2 regions of the Micromonospora sp. NPDC051924 genome follow, and region 1 is predicted to be linked to the other one. Evidence: riboswitches for the same ligand, from Rfam matches in the RefSeq annotation. Region 1 holds a riboswitch; the other holds the start of a gene.

Region 1 (3,201 bases):
ACGTGACCGACGACGCCGCTGCCGCCCCGATCTGCCTGGCCCGACCCCTCCCGGGGCCCGGGGACGACCGCCCCGGTGGCTGTGCCGCCGCCCGCGCCGTCGACGGTCGGCCGCTGCACGCCGCCGCGCTGAAGTTCTTCTGGGGGCCGATGGACTGCGGCAAGTCCACCATGGCCCTGCAGATGAACTACAACCACGCCCGGCAGGGCCGCCGCGGCCTGGTCACCACCCGCATCGACCGCTCGCTCGGCCCGCAGGTAACCACCCGCATCGGGCTGGCCCACTCGGCCATCGAGGTCACCGACGCGCTGGACCTGCGCGACCTGGTCCGCGACGCCTGGGCCGAAGGGGTACGCGTCGACTACCTGATCTGCGACGAGGCGTCCTTCTACAACCTGGAGCACGTCGAGCAGATGGCCGAACTGGTCGACAACTACGACGTCGACGTGTACGCCTTCGGCCTGGCCACCGACTTCCGCTCCTGCCTGTTCCCGGCCGCGCAGCGGCTGTTCGAACTCGCCGACGAGGTGGCCCGCATCCAGGTCGAGGTGCTCTGCTGGTGCGGCCGGGAAGGGCTGCTCAACGCCCGGGTCGTCGACGGTCGGGTGGTCCGCGAGGGTGAGCAGGTCGTCATCGGGGACACCGTGGACACCGCCGACGTGCGCTACCGGGTGCTCTGCCGCCGGCACTACCGCTCCGGCGACCTCGGCCCGCGCGGCTGAGCTCACTGCGCCGGCACGTCCACCCCCGAGACGGCATCGACCAGGTAGACCTGCCGGCCCGCCCGCGGATCCCGGGCGTGCAGGGTGTGGAACATCGGCGACCCCGGGCCACCCAGGTCGACCACGCTCGCGCCGGCGCCCGTCACCGCCCGCTCCCACGCCGGTGGCGCGGTCAGGTCGATGCGGGTCACCACGCCGGGGGTGACCCACACCGGCACCCCGGCCAGCGAGCCGGACAGCTGCAGGTGGTAGTGGCCGCAGAGGATCGCCCGCACGTCGGTGCCCGCCACGGCGTCGGCGAGCCGCGCGGCATCACGCAGGTTGACCGAGGCCATCAGCGGCGACGAGGGCAGCGCGATCGGCGGGTGGTGCAGCACGATCACCGTGCCGGCCTCGGCCGGGCGGGACAGCAGCGTGCGCAGCCAGCGCAGCTGCCGGTCATCGAGCAGGCCGTGCACCGCCCCCGGCACGAGACTGTCGAGCGTCACCACGCGCAGCCCGCGTACCACGCTGACGGCCGCCCGGTGCTCGCCCGCCGGGTCGGCCGGCTCACCGACGTCGGTGCCGTCGGCGGCCAGGTGGCCGGTGCCCAGCACGGCGGCGAAGGAGTCCCGGCGGTCGTGGTTGCCGGTGCAGTACACGTGCGGTACGCCCCGCTCGGCGGCGAACCGGCCGACCGCCTCCCGTACCGCGGCGCAGCCGGCGACCGAGCCGTCGTCGGCGACGTCGCCGCTGACCACCACCAGGTCGAGGTCCGGCACGTGCCGCACGTCGTGGAGGATGCCGGCCAGGGCGGCGCGGGCGTCCACGCCGTCCTCGTCGAAGCCGTTCGCGCCGACGTGGGTGTCGGACAGGTGCAGGATCCGGTGGCGTACGGGGGAACTCATGCGGCTCCTCATCTCCTCGATGAGGGCACCCAGGCGGTCGACGCCCCCGACCTCACTCCCCGGTGGTCGCCCACCCGCGCCAGTCGTGTACCGACAGCCTAGGAGACGAGCGGGCGGGCGCGCTGCCCCCGACGGGTCAGAACGGGTCCCCGCACACCCGCCACTTGCCGTCCTCCTGCACCACGGGCAGGTCCCGCTCCTCGCTGGCGCCGCCCTCGCGGGTCAGCCGCACCTTCACCGTGGCGCGCGGCCGGCCGCTCCGGGTGGCCACCGACACGTCCACGATCTCGTAGCCGCTGACCTGCGGCGGGGTGCGCACCCAGCTGCCGAAGCCGACCTGGCTCCACTTGCCGCGCGCGGTCCGGCAGAGCTTCTCGTACGCCTGGTCGGTGTCGCCGGCGGCGACCTGCCGGAAGAACGTGTCGGCGGTCTCCCGGACCGGGCCGTTGGCCTGCAGCACCACCTGCACGTTCCAGACCGCGAGGCCGGCCACCCCGACCAGGCACATGCCGAGCCCGAGGCCGCCGACGAGCACGCCCGCGCGGACCGGCCGGCGCCGCCGGGCCGGCCTGGTCCACCCCTGCTCCCTGCCCATCACCTACCGACCGTAGAGACAGCGGCGGGCGCCCGCAGGAAGTTGAGCCGCTGTCGCCACGGCCGGCTGCGGGCCGAAATCCGCCGGAGGTACCTGCCAGAAGGTGTCAGCTTCCGTCGCCAGGATGGGTGGCATGACAGTGCACGCCGACCTCGCGATGGTCAACCTCGACAGCTCCGACCCGGTCGCCCACGCCGGCTTCTACTCCCGCGCCCTCGGCTGGGAGGTCACCCACAGCCAGGCCGAGTACGCGATGATCAGCAAGGACGGGGTCTCGATCGGCTTCGGCCTGGTGCCCGGCTACACCCCGCCGGCCTGGCCGGACGAGACCGCCGGGAAGCGCTACCACCTCGACCTGTACGTCGACGACGTGACCGTCGCCGAGAAGGAGTTCGTGGCGGCCGGTGCCAGCCGGCCGGAGTTCCAGCCGGGCGGCGAGCGGTGGACGGTGCTGCTCGACCCCGTCGGGCAGCCCTTCTGCCTCTGCCCGCGTCCGCAGGGCTGACGGTGGGGCGGCTCGTCGGGTGGTCGCCCGCCCGACGAGCCGGCCTGCGCCGGTTCGTCCGGTCACGCCGTCACCGGGCCGCCATCCGCAGGTAGTGCTGGTTGTACATGACGCCGAGGAGATTGCCGAACGGGTCGACCACCGAGGCGGTCACGAACCCCGGCCCCCGCTCGACCGGCTTCTCGTACGCCGTGGCGCCCAGCTCCAGCAGCCGGGCGAAGGCGACCTCGACGTCGTCGACGTGCCAGTAGACCACCGCGCCACCGGCCTCCTGCGGCCGGGGACGCGGGGCGAACCGGCGGTCGATGATGCCCAGCTCGTGCTGGTGGTCGCCGACGCGGAACTCGACGTACGCGGGCGTCCCCTCTACCGGGCGGGTGAAGTACGGCGGGACGCCGAGCAGCTCGCTGTACCAGCGGGCGGCAGCGGTGACGTCGTCGGCGAAGAAGCTGACGGTGGTGAGGCCTCGCAGCATCGGTAGTTCCCTCCTCG
Region 2 (3,201 bases), on a different contig from region 1:
CCGCTCGACCAACCCGGAATTCGCCACCCAGGTGGCGGGCGCGGGCGTCGAGTCGGTCGCCGCCACCACCGGCCTGGGCACCGCCCTCGACGAGGGCGAGACCGTGGAGGTCTCCGCGGCCGACGTCGCCAACGCCACCGGCGACCCGGCCATGGAGCCGCTCTACGGGCAGCAGTGGGACATGAACATGATCCGCCTGCCGCAGGCCCACGCGGTGACCACCGGCAGCTCGAACGTCGTCGTCGGCGTGCTGGACAGCGGTATCTCCAGCAGCCACCCGGACCTGGCGACCCAGATCGCCAAGGACAAGAGCACCTCCTGCCTGGGCGGTGTCGTCGACACCACCGAGGCGGCGTGGAACCCGACCACCAGCGACCACGGCACCCACGTGGCCGGCACCATCGCCGCCGCCGTCAACGGCGTCGGCGTGACCGGCATCGCGCCGGGCGTCAAGGTCGCCGCCGTCAAGGTGGTCAACGACGACGGCTACATCTACCCGGAGGCTGCGGTCTGCGGGTTCATGTGGGCCGCCACCCACGGGATGCAGCTGACCAACAACAGCTACTACATCGACCCGTGGGAGCTGAACTGCCGCAACGACGCGCGCCAGCGTCCGGTGTGGCAGGCCGTGCAGCGGGCCATCCGCTTCTCGCAGTCCAAGGGCGTGCTCAACGTGGCGTCCGCGGGCAACTCCAACTACGACCTGGCCCACAAGATCTCCGACTACGGCAGCCCGGACGACGGGACGCCGGAGGCGCGCGAGAACCTGACCAGCGCCTGCATGGACCTCCCTGCGGAGGCTCCGGGCGTGGTGACCGTCTCCGCGGTCGGGCCGACCGGCGCGAAGAGCTACTACTCCTCGTACGGTCTGGGCGTGGTGGACGTGACGGCGCCGGGTGGCGACACCCGGTACCGGACCCAGGGTGTGCGCTCGACCCTCACCGACGCCATCCTGTCGACGACCTTCAACACCGCCACCAAGACCAACGGGTGGGGTTACAAGCAGGGCACCTCGATGTCTGGCCCGCACGCCACCGGCGTCGCGGCGCTGGCGCTGTCCGCGCACCCCGGGCTGACCCCGGGCGCGCTGGCGGCGTTCCTGGAGGGTACGTCGGTGGCGCAGTCCTGCCCGGAGGGCGTCTACAACCCGGTGCCGCTGATCTCGTCGGGCCCGCACGCGTACGACGCGACCTGCTCCGGCGGCGCGCGTAACTCGTTCTACGGCGCCGGCATGGTCGACGCGTACAACGTGGTGAGGTAGGCGGTAGCGAAACCCTGGTGGGGCCCGGCGACACGTCGCCGGGCCCCATCCGTTTCGCCGCTCATCGCTCGGGTAGTGGATCACCGTCGACAGCCCGTACGAGGAGGTGCCGGTGTCCACCGACGCGATCGTCCTGCTCAAAGAGGACCACAAGGAGATGCGCCGCCTGTTCCGCGAGTTCGAGAAGGCGGAGGACGGCCCGGCCGCCCGCCGGCAGGAACTGGTGAACGAGATCCTGGCCGCCCTCACCGTGCACACGTACCTCGAGAACGAGGTGATGTACCCGGAGATCCGCCGGCTCCTGCCCGACCTGGAGGACGACATCCTCGAGTCGTACGAGGAGCACCACGTGGCGGACCTGCTCTGCGCCGAACTCGCCGGCCTGGACGCCACCGACGAGCGGTTCGTCGCCAAGACCACGGTGCTGATCGAGAACGTCGAGCATCACGTCGAGGAGGAGGAGCAGGAGTGGTTCCCGAAGGTCCGCGAGGCGCTCGGCCGTAACCAGCTCCAGGAGATCGGCGAGCGGATGATCGCCCTGCGCCCCGACGCCCCGCGCAGCCCCGAGGACCCGAAGGCGCGCAGGAGCGCCCGCGACGCCGCCACCGCCTGACCTCCACCCCCTGACGGGCCCGACCTGCGCGGTCGGGCCCGTCACGTGTCGCCCGCCGGGATGTACCCGGTAGGATCGGCGCGGGCCGTGACTGGCGCGTGGGGATGGAGCACCATCGGGAAGCGGTCCCGTCGCAAGGACGCACGCCGAGCGCCTGGGCCTTCCGCACGTCATCAGGAGGTCGCATGTCGCCGAACGCCGAGTCCACCGCCTTCCGCAGCGCGCTGGAGGTGATCCGCGCCGTCGAGCCGCGGGTGGCGGACGCCATCGGGCAGGAGCTGGCCGACCAGCGCGAGTCGCTCAAGCTCATCGCCAGCGAGAACTACGCCTCCCCCGCGACCCTGCTGGCCATGGGCAACTGGTTCAGCGACAAGTACGCGGAGGGCACCGTCGGCCGCCGGTTCTACGCCGGCTGCCAGAACGTCGACACCGTCGAGGCGCTCGCCGCCGAGCACGCGAAGGAGCTGTTCGGCGCCGCCCACGCGTACGTGCAGCCGCACTCGGGCATCGACGCCAACCTGGTCGCCTTCTGGGCGGTCCTGGCCGACCGGATCGAGTCGCCGGCCCTGAAGAAGGCCCAGGTACGGCAGGTCAACGAGCTCACCGAGGCAGACTGGTTCGCGCTCCGCCGCGAGCTGGGCAACCAGCGGATGCTGGGCATGTCGCTGGACGCCGGCGGCCACCTCACCCACGGCTTCCGCCCGAACATCTCCGGCAAGATGTTCGACCAGCGCAGCTACGGCACCGACCCGGCCACCGGCCTGATCGACTACGACAAGGTCGCCGAGGCGGCCCGCGAGTTCAAGCCGCTGATCCTGGTCGCCGGCTACTCGGCGTACCCCCGTAAGGTCAACTTCCGGATCATGCGGGAGATCGCCGACTCGGTCGGCGCCACCTTCATGGTCGACATGGCGCACTTCGCCGGCCTGGTCGCGGGCAAGGTCTTCACCGGCGACTTCGACCCGGTGCCGCACGCGCACATCGTCACCACCACCACCCACAAGTCGCTGCGCGGCCCGCGCGGCGGCCTCGTGCTCTGCGGCCCGGAGCTGGCCGACCAGGTCGACCGGGGCTGCCCGATGGTGCTCGGCGGCCCGCTGCCGCATGTGATGGCCGCCAAGGCGGTGGCCCTGGCCGAGGCGCGCCGCCCCGACTTCGCCGACTACGCGCAGCGCATCGTCGCCAACGCCCAGGCGCTCGCCGAGGGGCTGCTGCGCCGGGGCGCGAAGCTGGTCACCGGCGGCACCGACAACCACCTGGTGCTGATCGACGTCTCCGGGTACGGCCTGACCGGCCGGCAGGCCGAACAGGCGCTGCTCGACTCGGG

What was found. A riboswitch is a leader RNA that binds a small molecule or an ion and turns the genes downstream of it on or off. The one in region 1 is predicted to bind ZMP and ZTP.
Region 2: linked by a shared signal. The riboswitch ahead of ACZ6S5_RS23950 (glycine hydroxymethyltransferase) and the one ahead of ACZ6S5_RS17840 (metallophosphoesterase) in region 1 are both predicted to bind ZMP and ZTP.

What each region holds. Positions count from the first base shown of each region.
Region 1 is NZ_JBVJJA010000020.1:70,777-73,977, forward strand. It holds gene ACZ6S5_RS17835 (thymidine kinase) at 3-722, shown strand; gene ACZ6S5_RS17840 (metallophosphoesterase) at 725-1,609, opposite strand; ZMP/ZTP riboswitch at 1,630-1,706, opposite strand; gene ACZ6S5_RS17845 (Rv0361 family membrane protein) at 1,746-2,204, opposite strand; gene ACZ6S5_RS17850 (VOC family protein) at 2,338-2,709, shown strand; gene ACZ6S5_RS17855 (VOC family protein) at 2,780-3,184, opposite strand.
Region 2 is NZ_JBVJJA010000033.1:13,919-17,119, reverse strand. It holds gene ACZ6S5_RS23960 (S8 family peptidase) at 1-1,261, shown strand, start outside; gene ACZ6S5_RS23955 (hemerythrin domain-containing protein) at 1,374-1,874, shown strand; ZMP/ZTP riboswitch at 1,952-2,041, shown strand; gene ACZ6S5_RS23950 (glycine hydroxymethyltransferase) at 2,060-3,201, shown strand, end outside.